DNA from 4 places in the Paenibacillus sp. LC231 genome. Region 3 is predicted to be linked to each of the others. Evidence: riboswitches for the same ligand, from Rfam matches in the RefSeq annotation. Region 3 holds a riboswitch; each other region holds the start of a gene.

Region 1 (3,206 bases), on a different contig from region 3:
GGTAAGACCTCCCTCATATACCCACCCGGTATAAGGCGAAATCGCCTTGGAGACAAGCTCCCCACTCTCTGCCATGGAGGTACCGGGGAGCATGGACTGCCCCTGCGTATCCTTCATATGAATGAAACTAACATCGGGATTTACCATGCCCTGAATCATGTTTTGTATGGCGTCCACCTTGATATTAACGGCAATAACGCCTTTCCCATGGGTAACGAAGGGTGCATCTCGCACCAGGGTCACCACATGCTGCATACTGTTGAAGCTGAACTCCCGGAAATTCCGCATCGCACTCCACTTTGCTTCACTATTGACCTGGTCCAAATAAGGCTTGAGAAAGTCATAATCCGCATAATCCTGCAAGTTGAACGAGGACGAAGTACTCAACACGAACTCATCCTGGGTCCGCACGAGCACCATGGAATCCACAAGCGGATTGGACACCTTGAACTGCTTCATGGCCTTCACCGCCTGCATGTTCAAATAGACGTTGTCCTGATCCTCATGATTGAAAAATCCCGACATATCGGGGTTGAACAACAATTCCTGCACGAGCAGCTGATCGATGGCCTTCAGCGAGTTGTCCACCGAACGCATCGCCTGATGAATCATCGTTTCATTTGCCTGAATCGCACCTTGCCGAGACTGTTCCCCGAGCATCTGGAAAAAGACAAAAAACACAAATGAAATCACGATAAAGAAGACCGGCATATACGATAAAAGCTGACGGTAAAACCACGCTTTTCTTCCCATAGGCATCCCCCTAAAGCGAATAATTCCTTATCTCATCGTCGATTTGAAGTAATTTCATCATAGAAGAATGAGCGGAGTTTACCAACACTTTTTTAAAGAGCGGAAGAAAAACAAGTCTAAAGCATCACGACTTCCATAGCATGGACGTGGTCATTAAACATATGTGATTTGAAAGCAATGAAGGGAGTTAACAAATTCAAAAACTATTTGATTTTATGTTACATAATCTTGAAAAGACTATTTGTACTCCTCTTATAGATTTTTAACAAGTGCACAGCCGGCTGATCATGCGCTTGAAGAACACGAACAATCATCTTATCCTCCTTTTGAAGAATAGTGCATATACACGTCTCTTAAGTTACCTGCTTTATAATATGGATACTCCATCTTCTGCTGAACTTGAAGAACTGTCTCCTTGGTCGTCAACATTTCGACCAAGTATAGCCCCAAGTCGATGGAAGCCGTAACCCCCGCACCAGTTACCGTATTACCATCACGCACAACACGAGCAGAAATCACTTCCGCACAATAAGGAGCCAGTAAATCATATGCTGATGAGTTGGTAGTAGCCCTTTTCCCATTCAGGAAACCAGCTGCGCCCATTAGCAAAGCCCCAGTACAAATAGAAATCTTATACGGTACAAGTTCCGCTGTCCGAACCCAGCTCATGAAATCCTCATCAAATCGAAGCGTTCTGGTTGATAAGCCCCCAGGGAAAAACACTAAATCAAATTCACCTAAATTAGGCAACACCGCATCGGACTTCATTTTAAGCCCCCGGTCATCCGTGATCTCCGGCCTGTCTGCACAAAACGTCCATGATACGTTTTCCTTCGCTTTCAGGATCGCTAGCCAGGTCACTGCTTCATAAAATCCAGCTAAGTCCATGCTTGTCATTCCATCGAATAACACAAACGCTATTTTCATCGCCGCTACCAGTCCTTTCATTCCTTGAAAAATAAATAAAGCGCTTGATCAAAAGATCAAACACTTTGCCCAGGCGTACGGCATATAAAATATGTGCTTCCTCGTGGTTCAATCCACTTTTACGCCAGTCACACATACCAGATTTTTAATACTTAATATACATGATCTTTGTTCACATTGTAAATATATGGATTAAAGTAAAGAAGGAGCACCTGCCGCAGCAAACTGCTCCTTGTATATTGACATACATCTCCCGTTAGTTGAGGAAACCATGCCCTGCCAGTAATCAAAACATAACCGTTGACGATCCTTAGTCCTCTTGGAGAGAATTATGTCCTGTAAAACCCTCTTGGATCTTTTTCATTCTTTCAAGGTGTGGTTTCAACTGCCGTAGTATCTCCGCTTTATGTGACTCTATTTGATCTTGGAAAAACATGTGATGTGCGTCATCCTTAATCGACGTAATCGTTTCGTTTAACGCGCGGAGCTCAGTCGCCAATGAGCGCAAGGTTTCTCTAGTCTTGGCGTCTATTGTTTTAGGATTAGACTTCCAATACAAATAGCTTATATGGTATAACGGTGGCCATGTCCTTGCCTGAGTTGCAAGATAAAACATATCCTGCTGCATATTCGTTGTCATTGCCGTATTATTAACTGAAAGCTGAGGAACAGCATTGTTTCTGAAGGTATCGCTAAATTCAATGATTGTTAACAGTTGCTCATCGATTTCTTCCGCTTGGATCTTCGCCTTATCGATCAATTGCCGAATCTTAGCAGGATCTTCATTTTCCTTCGACTCACTAATTGCCATTAAAGTGTCAGCAAGCGGATTCATTTCAGAAGCGTGCTTTACTAAATAGACAAATGCCGAGTCGTTCTTCTGCTGATACAGTGAATAGAGGTCATTGTATTTTACAGATGATTGGTTTTCCAAATGTTTGTACATCGCAGCGTTTATTAATATGTAAATAATAAGTATTAGTACGTAAATCTTTATGTGCTTGGGCAAAGGGGACTTCCTTTCTGAAACATTTAATTGTCCTGGTAGCGTAAAACATTCAAAAGAATAGTTTAGCATGGAATTCATCACCCATAAATGGATAATATATTCCACTAAACTGCCCGTTTGCTTTAATGGGATGCCAAGATGGATTGACCTTAGGCAACCTTGTTATCGGGCATGTATTCACTTTCTCCTGAACTTACTTATTAATCATTCAATAATGAAAGAATTTGTACATCTTTCGCCTACAGGCCTGATTTTCATCAGGATACAATGGAAGCTATCAATAGGCGAGAGGTGATTAATCATGAATGCACAAACGGCACAGCCGGTGGGCAAGGCCAAGCTGGACAAGAATATGAAAGCGGTTGCCAAAACACTCAAAGGGCGCTGGAATGCTCCGTTAGCCGGCTACCTGTTCATCGCTCCCTGGCTGCTGGGCTTTCTTATTTTACAGCTGTGGCCCATTATCCAGTCCTTCTATTTATCCTTCACCGAGTATTCGCTGCTGGAGCCGGCCCGC
Region 2 (3,206 bases), on a different contig from region 3:
GCCGGGGAGGCGGAGAGCCCGGCGCCGCGCTCGCCAGGCATGAAGTACACGCACTACGCACCGAAGGGTGCGATGTGCGTGGTGCAGGGCCCGCGTGCCGACGCGGTATCGGCACGCATCGCGGCCGAGCTTGAGGCGGCTGCCCGGCGCGGGGAGGTGACCGGCGTGCTGTCGTTCGACGAGCACATCGGTCACTACCGCGCGGACGTTGCCGTCTCGCTCGGCAGCCTGGCCGCGCCGGAGGAAGCGGCCCGCCGGCTGTACGCCGGCCTGCGCCGGTTCGATGATGAAGGCGCAACCTTCATCCTGGCCGAAGCGTGCCCGGAGCAGGGCCTCGGAGCAGCCGTCATGAACCGGCTGCTCAAGGCCGCGGGACACCACATCATCGACGTGAATTAAAGCAGCCGCATGAACGCTGTTGGCATCATTTACCCCTTGTCCGCATATGGTGTACAAGACCATGGGACTTGGGGGAATGGGCATGCTGGAGGCGTCTGTCCAATCGGGACAGCTTGCGGCGATTCTGCTGATGGCGGTTGCACTCGGGCTAGACGCATTTTCGCTTGGAATCGGAGTTGGAATGAGAGGCGGTATGCGCTTAGGCCATATGCTGGGCATCAGCTTCATGATCGCGTTGTTTCACATGCTGATGCCGCTGCTGGGCTTATTTGCCGGCCGCTACGTTGGCATGTTACTGGGCCACGTCACAGGGCTTGCTGCCGGCGGGCTGCTGCTTTTATTGGGCGGGCATATGATGTATAACGCCCTGCGGGGCGGAGAGGGGCAGCGAATACATCCTACCGCATTTTTAGGCATGCTGCTGTTTTCGCTTAGCGTCAGCATTGACTCCTTCTCGGTAGGCGTTTCGCTCGGAATGTTTGTGAATGATGTGCTGTTAATCGTAATTTCCTTCGGGGTCGTGGGCGGTTTGCTGTCCATTCTCGGTTTGCTGCTTGGCCGTCAGGTAAGCAATAAGCTGGGGGAGTACGGTGAAATGCTGGGCGGACTGATTTTGGTTATCTTTGGCACCATGTTTATTTTTTGACGCAATATTTGTTACAATAACCCCAAAGAACCTACGAACGGGAGGAACGGACCGTGAAAAATATACTGTTTGTCTGCACGGGAAATACCTGCCGCAGTCCAATGGCGGAAGGCATGCTGCGCAAGCTTGCCAAACAACGGGGCATTCCGCTGGAAACGAAGTCCGCCGGCGTCTCGGCCGTGGATGGAATGCCGGTGTCCCATCATGCGGAATCCATACTGCGAGACCAGGATATCCAGGAACGCTTGGTGTCCAAGCCGTTGACCGCGAACCTGGTGGAATGGGCGGACCTGATTCTGACGCTGACCCAGTCGCATAAGCAGTATGCTATAAGGCAGTTTCCGCACGCCGCAGACAAGATGCACACGCTGAAAGAGTTCGTTGAGGATGACCGCCGGGTGCTGGACGATCTGCGGGAGCAGGATAGTCTGTATGCAGCGCTTGAGCTGGCCAGATCTCTGGGCCACGATGTCAGCGACCGTGACCGGGAGCGTCTGATCGAGCTGCGTCAGCGCATCCCGAGCTTCGATATCTCCGACCCTTTCGGGGGCTCGCGGGAGGAATATGAAGCGACGGCCGCAGAGATACGGACGGCGTTGTTCCGTCTTTTGGACAAGCTGGAAGCGGATCGGCACAACTAAGCCTTGTCTTTAGAGATATGAAGCCTGCCATTGGGCTAAAAAGCCACTTGCCTTTCGTATGGTATTGCTTTAAGATGAAGTTGAAAAACAAATGATCCGGTGTAACTGGCGACGAAGTGGATGAAACCACGATGGAGCATCGGAATATACGGCCGGTCGCCTGGGCAAAGAGCATTTGGAGCACAATACGTGCGCCGACTGCTCTTTTTTCGTCTTTTGCGCCCGATTTGGGTTATAATGAAACAAGCTAAAACGCAAAAGCGAACATACGAGGGGGTTTTTCATAGATGAAAATTGCATTGGGTACGGATCATGCCGGCATTCGTCTGAAAGAGGAAATCGTGGAAGTCATTCGGGGTCTTGGCCACGAGGTGGAGGATCTGGGCTGCGGCTGTTCCGATTCCGTGGATTATCCCGATTATGCCCTTCCGGTATGCGAGAAGGTCGTCTCGGGTGAAGCGGACCGCGGCATTCTGATCTGCGGTACGGGGATCGGCATGAGTATTGCGGCCAACAAGGTACCTGGCATTCGCTGCGCGCTGACACATGATGTGTTCTCAGCTAAAGCGACGCGCGAGCATAACGACAGCAACGTGATTGCGCTGGGTGAGCGTGTCGTCGGGCCCGGACTTGCTGCCGAAATCGTCAGCGCATGGCTGACGACGGATTTCAGTCATGGCGAGCGCCATGTCGGCCGCGTGAACAAGATCAAGGCCATCGAGGAGCGTTACCTGAAGAATGAATCGCGATAAGTGAACGCGTAATGCAGCGGCGGCTATCGTGATATGGGATTGAAGCATCTTCTGTGAAAAAATCATCGGGAGGACTGTGACATGACGGATATCTCCAAGGTTTCCTTGAACGAACAGACAGCGCGTATTGTCCGCGAACTGGCCAAAGCGGCCGTTTTAGGCCCGGGTAAAGTGCTGGTCATCGGAGCCAGCACCAGTGAAGTGGTTGGACGCCGAATCGGTACGGGCGGGGCTCTTGAAACGGCGCAGCAGCTTCTCCAGGGCATTGCCGAGGTTCAAGCGGAATTCGGTTTCGCGGTGGTCTATCAATGCTGTGAGCATCTGAACCGTGCGCTTGTCATGGAACGCGAGCTGCTTGAGCGGCTGAGCTTGACGGAAGTGGCTGCAGTTCCCATTCCGGGTGCGGGCGGGTCGATGGCTTCCGCAGCTTACCGCAGCATGAAGGAGCCCTGCCTTGCGGAATCGATTGAAGCCCATGCGGGTGTCGATATCGGCGAGACGCTGATCGGCATGCATTTGCGGAGAGTGGCGGTTCCATTCCGGCCGACCGAGCGTTATATCGGGGAGGCGCGCGTAACTGCGGCTTATACCCGCCCCAAGCTGATCGGCGGAGAACGTGCGGTGTACCGACTCGAGCAGAGGGATGATTCCACGCTGTGCGATTGATTCGAATGAGAACTCGCTTTTTCAATGATGACTACTTGTAGTTTTAAGTTTGCAAGAAAAAATAACGATGGATTATGGGAGGATATGAACATGATGGAACAT
Region 3 (3,206 bases):
GCTATAGCGACGATGTGCCCGGCATCCTTTAACTCCTGAATGGACTCTTTCGTTGTAGCCGGAACTTTCTTTTCATGATCCAGCAGCGTCCCGTCGATATCAAAAAATATGATTTTCTTATTCAATGAAACTCGCCCCTCTTCCGTAGATTCTAGCCAGTAACCATATTGTAAATGATGAAAAGCATTTCAGAGCAAGCCATTATTTCAGCAAGGTCGTTCGAACACTTCCCGATAGTGCATAAAAACCCGCGCTGGAGCACGGTTTCTGTGGTATTTTACATAAGCGCAATTTGCCGTCATTTTCTTATCTAACGACAACAAAAGAGTCCGCCTTGTGCAGACGGACTTCTTCTATGGGCTTATTTCACTTCCGAGCGAACCTCATCGAGCATTTCATGGGCGCACCTTCATTCATATGCAAATGGTCTGTGGCTTTCCTTTAGGCTTGCACGGTTCGCCCGGCCGACTCGACGGTATGCTTCAGCAATGTAGCAATCGTAACGGGGCCGACACCTGCCGGTACCGGTGTAATCGCAGATGCCACGTTCGCGCAGGCTTCATAATCGCAGTCGCCGATATTCCCTTTATTGTAGCCGGCATCCAATACAACGGCACCCGGCTTAATCCAGCTCCCTTGAATGAAATTAGGTTTGCCTACGGCCGCAACCACGATATCCGCCTGGGACACAAGCTCCCCGAGGTTCTTCGTTCTCGAGTGGCAGATCGTAACGGTAGCATTGCGATTGAGCAGCATCATCGATACCGGCTTACCCAGAATCGGACTGCGTCCGACCACCACGGCATGCTTCCCTTCGATCGGCAGATCATAATAATCCATAATCGCAATAATCGCGGCAGGCGTACAAGAAGGATAATCGGCAAAACCAAACGCATTTTGCGAGAAGCCGAGCGTGGTTACTCCATCCACGTCTTTTTCAATGGCAATGACATCAAAAGCCGCCCGTTCATCGATATGATGCGGCACCGGATGCTGCAGCAGAATACCGTGGACATTCGGATCCTCGTTCAGCTCTTGTATCGCGGCGATCAGCTCCTCGGTCGAGGTCGATGTCTCCAGCACCACTTTCTTGGATATGATGCCAAGCCGCTCGCAAGCATTTCCCTTCATCCGCACATAGGTCGCAGAAGCAGGATCATCGCCAACCAGAATCGTTGCCAGACAAGGCGTTATCCCGTGCTGCTTCAATTCCTGTACCTTCACCGCCAGCTTTGCCTTAATATCATCGGATACCTTTTTTCCATCCAAAATTACGGGTTCCTTACTCATGCTAATCCGCTCCTTCGCCATTGTATTAAAAACATAAAGAGGCAAGGCGACTGATCGTCTCCTTACCTCTTGCCCAGGCGTACGGCATATGATCCTATGTGCTCCCTCTTGGTACCCCAAGCTACGCCAGTAACACACAGAAAACTTTTTTTAAATATATCACGACTTTGGACTTCGCGCTACCGGTCATGAAGTTCACGTATTAAATCGTAATCTTTTTGATTAATTTGCAAGAATCTAGTATGTTGCCGATGGTACAAGCATAGAATGTCTTAAGAACAATTCGCTCCAGGAGGCCTGAATGAAATATCCGGTAATCTTCAAAATGCTGCCCTTCATGATTCCGCTTGTCTTCGTGATACCGGTCTTGACGATAAGGCTGCAGAACGATACAAGTCTAATATCTAGCCGTGACATACAGCAGGTAAAAACGGTTTTTACAGGCATTTTCCTTGAGGCGCTTCCTTTTGTACTGCTTGGAGTTCTGCTGTCGTCCCTTCTTCAGCTGTTCGTTAAAGAACAGTGGGTGCGTCGGATCACGCCCAAAAATCCGGTCATCGGCGTCCTGTTCGCTTCCATGCTGGGGATCGTGTTTCCCATCTGTGAATGCGGGATGATCCCGGTCGTCCGAAGGCTGATGCTTAAGGGGATGCCTGCCTACATCGCTGTAACCTTTATTCTCAGCGGACCTATCCTGAACCCCATTGTGTTCGCTGCGACGATCATGGCCTTCCGTTCGCATCCCGAAGTGACGATCGGCCGGATGGGACTGGCTTTTGCAGTCGCGGTAACGGTAGGTTTGCTTGTCTATGTTTTTTCAAGGAACAACCCGCTCAAGCGTTCCTTACAAGAGTTTTCCGAACAAGATTCCGCCGTTGGTGAACGCAAGCTGCACGAGCATCCCAAAACCTGGAGAAGCCTGTTTGTCCACGCCGGAGACGAATTGATCGAAATGGGCAAATACCTGGTTCTTGGCGCATTCCTGACAGCCTGCATCCAATCCTTCATTCCTAGAGAAGAGCTGCTGGCATTGGGGAACGGTCCCACCGCTTCTTACCTGTTCATGATGGGGTTTGCTTTCATTCTATCCCTCTGCTCGACTTCGGATGCATTTGTGGCATCGGCGTTCACGCACACCTTCACCGTAGGTCCGCTCGTATCCTTCCTCGTGCTCGGCCCGATGCTGGATTTCAAAAGCTTGCTCATGCTGTCGGCTACCTTCAAGACTAAATTCGTCATCGGTTTAAGCCTGCTGGTGATGACGCTTGTCTTCATCGGCTCTGTAGCCGTCAACGCTCTTTTGGGTGGATAGCTGCCTAAGGATGAAAGATTGACGAAAAACCAAACGAGACTACCGGGACCGTTTAGGATCATCAGGTATCCGCTTGAGATTGGAGGTGATTGGGAGGATGAAGTCCAGTTTGAGGATACGGATTCACTATACGCTCCGGTCGCTGCTTGTTGCGGCTCTCGCCGCTTATATCATGCATCTGAATGCTTCAGATTCGCTCGAATATTACCTAGCGCCTCATATGCAGACCCTGCTGCTTCTCTGCCCGGTTCCGTTGTTGTTCATTGCATTCGGGATGATGTGGCATTCCCTTGCGGGCGATTCCGGAGAGGTGTGTGATTGCGAGCATCCCCTGCCTGCCGGCCTTGTCAAAAACGTAACTGTATACGGGTTATTCACGGTGCCGCTGCTGTTTGGCCTGCTCCTGCCGGACCAAGCCCTGGGCAGCGATATGGCAGCCAAAAAAGGAATGATCTACACCTATCCGAATCCCGATGTACGGCGTAAAACCGATGACCGCAACACGTCCGCCTTTTCAGGCACGGATAAGCGATTACCCGGCATGGATCAAGGAGCAGAAGAAAATATCGCTTTGAACGAACGATTCGTTGCCAAGGACATCTAT
Region 4 (3,206 bases), on a different contig from region 3:
TGTCCCCAAGCGCTCTGAGCAAGTTCGCCAGCAAGTTGAACAGGACGGCTGCCCCAACACCCCAATTAATGACAATTAAGTACGAATAGGCATCATCCAGGATTTCTGCCGGCGTGTTCATCATGACGAGGACAGGCCTCGTGAATATGACACTCACAATGGTCAGAAAAACCGTGAATACAAGGCTAATCCATATACTCGTTCCCACGCTTTTGCGAACGCCCGCGATATCCTTGGCGCCAAAACGCTGCGCCGTTATGATGGATAAACCTGCCGTCAAGCCTTGGGCAAAGCCAATAACAAAAAACAAAATACTGCCCGTCGAGCCAACGGCCGCAAGTGCGTTCACACCAATGGTGCGCCCAACGATCAGGGTATCCGCCATATTATAAAATTGTTGAAAAATATTTCCGATTAAAAGCGGGATCGTAAACATGATGATCAGCTTGATCGGACTTCCTTGCGTCATGTCTCTCATGTAGATTCTCCTATGCCGTCACTAAACGTTCCTCTATATATTTATTAGATAATATAACGCTATAAAGCCTATAGAGCAGTGCCTTGAAAACATTATAATGGGTGAGGGTCGTTTGTATTCTTGTGTATCTTATCATGAAAGAACATAAATTTCTGCATATTTATCATCAAAACCACTAACAAAACTAAGTCACTAAGGTCAGAACGGTTCATACCGGATTTTGATCCGCGAAATCATTTCAATGAAAAAGATCAACCAGTTAATCGGTTGACCTTTTTTTCAGAAGATTATGGATGCACCACCCTAAGAATCGGTAATGATTAGGCTTCCTCAATAGCAAGCTCATCCAAAGCCTGCTTCGCACGCGAACGCGCTTCCTCTACTGTGCCGGCGGTTGACAACGCAACTGCGACCCGTCTTCCAACCTTGGTCACCGGTTTCCCAAAAATGCGCAGCTGCGTATTCGGAACAGCCAGTGCTTGCTCGGCACCGGTAATTGTGTAGTTCTCCAGCTCTCGCACAGCTTTCAGCGGACGACTGGCTCCCGGCGTTATTAATTCGATCTCCGGGATTGGAAAACCAAGAATGGCACGGACGTGAAGCGCGAATTCAGATAAATTTTGCGTCACCAGCGTAACCAAGCCGGTATCATGCGGTCGCGGAGACACCTCGCTAAAATACACTTTATCCGCAGCAAGGAACAATTCAACACCAAACAATCCATATCCGCCAAGCTCGTCGGTAATCGTCCTTGCAATATATTTAGCTTCCTCCATTTGCTCATCGGACATGTTGTGCGGCTGCCAGGATTCGATATAGTCCCCGCTCTCCTGAATATGACCGATTGGCGCACAGAAGTTTGTTCCATTGACGGAGCGAACGGTCAAAAGCGTGATCTCTGACTGGAACGTAATGAATTCCTCAATGATCACTCTGCCGTTCTGCACGCGGCCGCCTTCCATCGCGATGTTCCAGCAGGACTCGATATCCCCTTCGCAGCGGCATACACTCTGGCCTTTGCCTGAGGAACTCATCAGCGGTTTAATCACGCACGGAAAGCCCATATCCAGGACAGCCTGTTTAAATTCCTCATAAGTATCGGCAAATCGATAGCCTGCAGTAGGCAGTCCCAACTCCTCGGAAGCCAACCGGCGAATCCCTTCACGATCCATCGTAAGCTTCGCAGCTCTGGCAGTAGGAATAACCCGGTACCCCTCTTCCTCCAGTCTAACCAGCTCCGAAGTAGCGAGCGCCTCGATTTCGGGTACGATCAGGTCCGGCTTCTCCAGCTCGATGATTGCGCGTAATTTCTCCCCATCCAGCATATCGAGGACATGGCTGTGATCGGCAACATGCATGGCAGGAGCGTCAGCATAACGATCGACCGCTACGGTTTCAACACCCAGTCTCTGGGCCTCAATCACGACTTCTTTTCCGAGTTCTCCCGAACCTAGCAGCAGTATTTTCTTCGTTATTAACATCGTTGTTTGATCCCCTTTTCGTAGTTTCAGAGACTTATAAAAAAGCAGAAAATAATAAAGAGGTAAGGGAAATAAGCTTCCCTTACCTCTGCCCAGGCGTACGGCCGTCGTCATCTATGTGCTCCCTCATGGTCCCCCATGCTACGCCAGTTACACATAAACCTATACATTGTTATTTAAATCATACTTAATCTTCCCGTTAATTGCAATATCACCGTAAGGCGACATTAGGATTTAGACTTCAGCATGTCGATGGCATCCTTCAGCGATTGCGAAAGCCACTTCTTGGGATGGATTTATCGCCAAAACGAGAAATTTCGTTAAAGATCTATCGCTTTAAAGGATTGATGAATGATAGGGTCCAACATATAATATGGATAAATTCATTCCTGTCAGATATTTGAAAGGAGACTTGCTGTGCTGCCCTATTCCAACCCCAATCATGATTTTGCCTTTGAACAAGCCGTAATCGGAATGGCATTGATATCGCTTGATGGTTCGATTCTTAAGGTCAATTCGGCACTAAGTGATCTATTGGGATATTCACAGCAGGAGTTAACTGCCGGGGCGTCACAAGAAGATTGCAGCATCCGCGCCTTATTGAATCAAGTGGTTTGGAACACAAGAGCCACTCAAGATCAACAGCAATCCATAACCCAGTTTGAATATGTTTACCGCCATCCATCCGATCGTGAAGTATACCTCAGTTTACGTATCAGCGTTAAGGAGGAGCTGGCGCAGAGTTTCCGTGGCTGCTTGGTACAGTTTGAAGATCGAACCTTGCTGAGACAACTTATGAGACAGCTGGAGCTGAAGGAACAGAAGCTAAACGAGAAGGAAAATTCGTTTCTGCAGCTGTTGGAAGGACTTCCCTTATCCGTACTCATAACAAAAAAAGGCATTGTCCACTATGTTAATCCTGCCGCGCTCAGACTTGTTAATGCTGCGCATCCCCGCGACGTCCTCGGGATTTCAACCGACGTGGTAGTCGACGCATCGTACCATAACGCATTAATGAAACGCAGGGCAAAATATACGGAGAGCGGAGAGATCGGCAGCGTCGATTATTTGATACGCTGTTTGGACGGACAAGAGAAAATGGTCACCGGGTTCACGTTAATCATTAATTATGAAGGTGAGAAAGCGGCGGTCGGGATCTTCAAAGACATCACAGAGCAGCAGTTGGAAGAAGATCGCGTGATGCAATCCGAGAAGCTGACCACCGCCGGCCAGTTGGCCGCCGGCAT

The links. A riboswitch is a leader RNA that binds a small molecule or an ion and turns the genes downstream of it on or off. The one in region 3 is predicted to bind ZMP and ZTP.
Region 1: linked by a shared signal. The riboswitch ahead of AK95_RS27885 (DJ-1/PfpI family protein) and the one ahead of AK95_RS12980 (bifunctional 5,10-methylenetetrahydrofolate dehydrogenase/5,10-methenyltetrahydrofolate cyclohydrolase) in region 3 are both predicted to bind ZMP and ZTP.
Region 2: linked by a shared signal. The riboswitch ahead of rpiB (ribose 5-phosphate isomerase B) and the one ahead of AK95_RS12980 (bifunctional 5,10-methylenetetrahydrofolate dehydrogenase/5,10-methenyltetrahydrofolate cyclohydrolase) in region 3 are both predicted to bind ZMP and ZTP.
Region 4: linked by a shared signal. The riboswitch ahead of purT (phosphoribosylglycinamide formyltransferase 2) and the one ahead of AK95_RS12980 (bifunctional 5,10-methylenetetrahydrofolate dehydrogenase/5,10-methenyltetrahydrofolate cyclohydrolase) in region 3 are both predicted to bind ZMP and ZTP.

The regions. Positions count from the first base shown of each region.
Region 1 is NZ_JFOM01000053.1:120,785-123,990, forward strand. Features, by position in the region: gene AK95_RS27880 (helix-turn-helix domain-containing protein) at 1-753, opposite strand, end outside; gene AK95_RS27885 (DJ-1/PfpI family protein) at 1,069-1,680, opposite strand; ZMP/ZTP riboswitch at 1,741-1,822, opposite strand; gene AK95_RS27890 (hypothetical protein) at 1,991-2,758, opposite strand; gene AK95_RS27895 (carbohydrate ABC transporter permease) at 2,991-3,206, shown strand, end outside.
Region 2 is NZ_JFOM01000008.1:219,706-222,911, forward strand. Features, by position in the region: gene AK95_RS05000 (L-threonylcarbamoyladenylate synthase) at 1-399, shown strand, start outside; gene AK95_RS05005 (manganese efflux pump MntP) at 482-1,045, shown strand; gene AK95_RS05010 (low molecular weight protein arginine phosphatase) at 1,099-1,686, shown strand; ZMP/ZTP riboswitch at 1,778-1,859, shown strand; gene rpiB (ribose 5-phosphate isomerase B) at 1,974-2,438, shown strand; gene AK95_RS05020 (TIGR01440 family protein) at 2,520-3,104, shown strand; gene AK95_RS05025 (serine hydroxymethyltransferase) at 3,195-3,206, shown strand, end outside.
Region 3 is NZ_JFOM01000015.1:619,619-622,824, reverse strand. Features, by position in the region: gene AK95_RS12985 (Cof-type HAD-IIB family hydrolase) at 1-125, opposite strand, end outside; gene AK95_RS12980 (bifunctional 5,10-methylenetetrahydrofolate dehydrogenase/5,10-methenyltetrahydrofolate cyclohydrolase) at 442-1,290, opposite strand; ZMP/ZTP riboswitch at 1,355-1,434, opposite strand; gene AK95_RS12975 (permease) at 1,592-2,602, shown strand; gene AK95_RS12970 (TIGR03943 family putative permease subunit) at 2,700-3,206, shown strand, end outside.
Region 4 is NZ_JFOM01000006.1:183,013-186,218, forward strand. Features, by position in the region: gene AK95_RS03715 (MATE family efflux transporter) at 1-478, opposite strand, end outside; gene purT (phosphoribosylglycinamide formyltransferase 2) at 799-1,959, opposite strand; ZMP/ZTP riboswitch at 2,043-2,123, opposite strand; gene AK95_RS03725 (PAS domain-containing sensor histidine kinase) at 2,377-3,206, shown strand, end outside.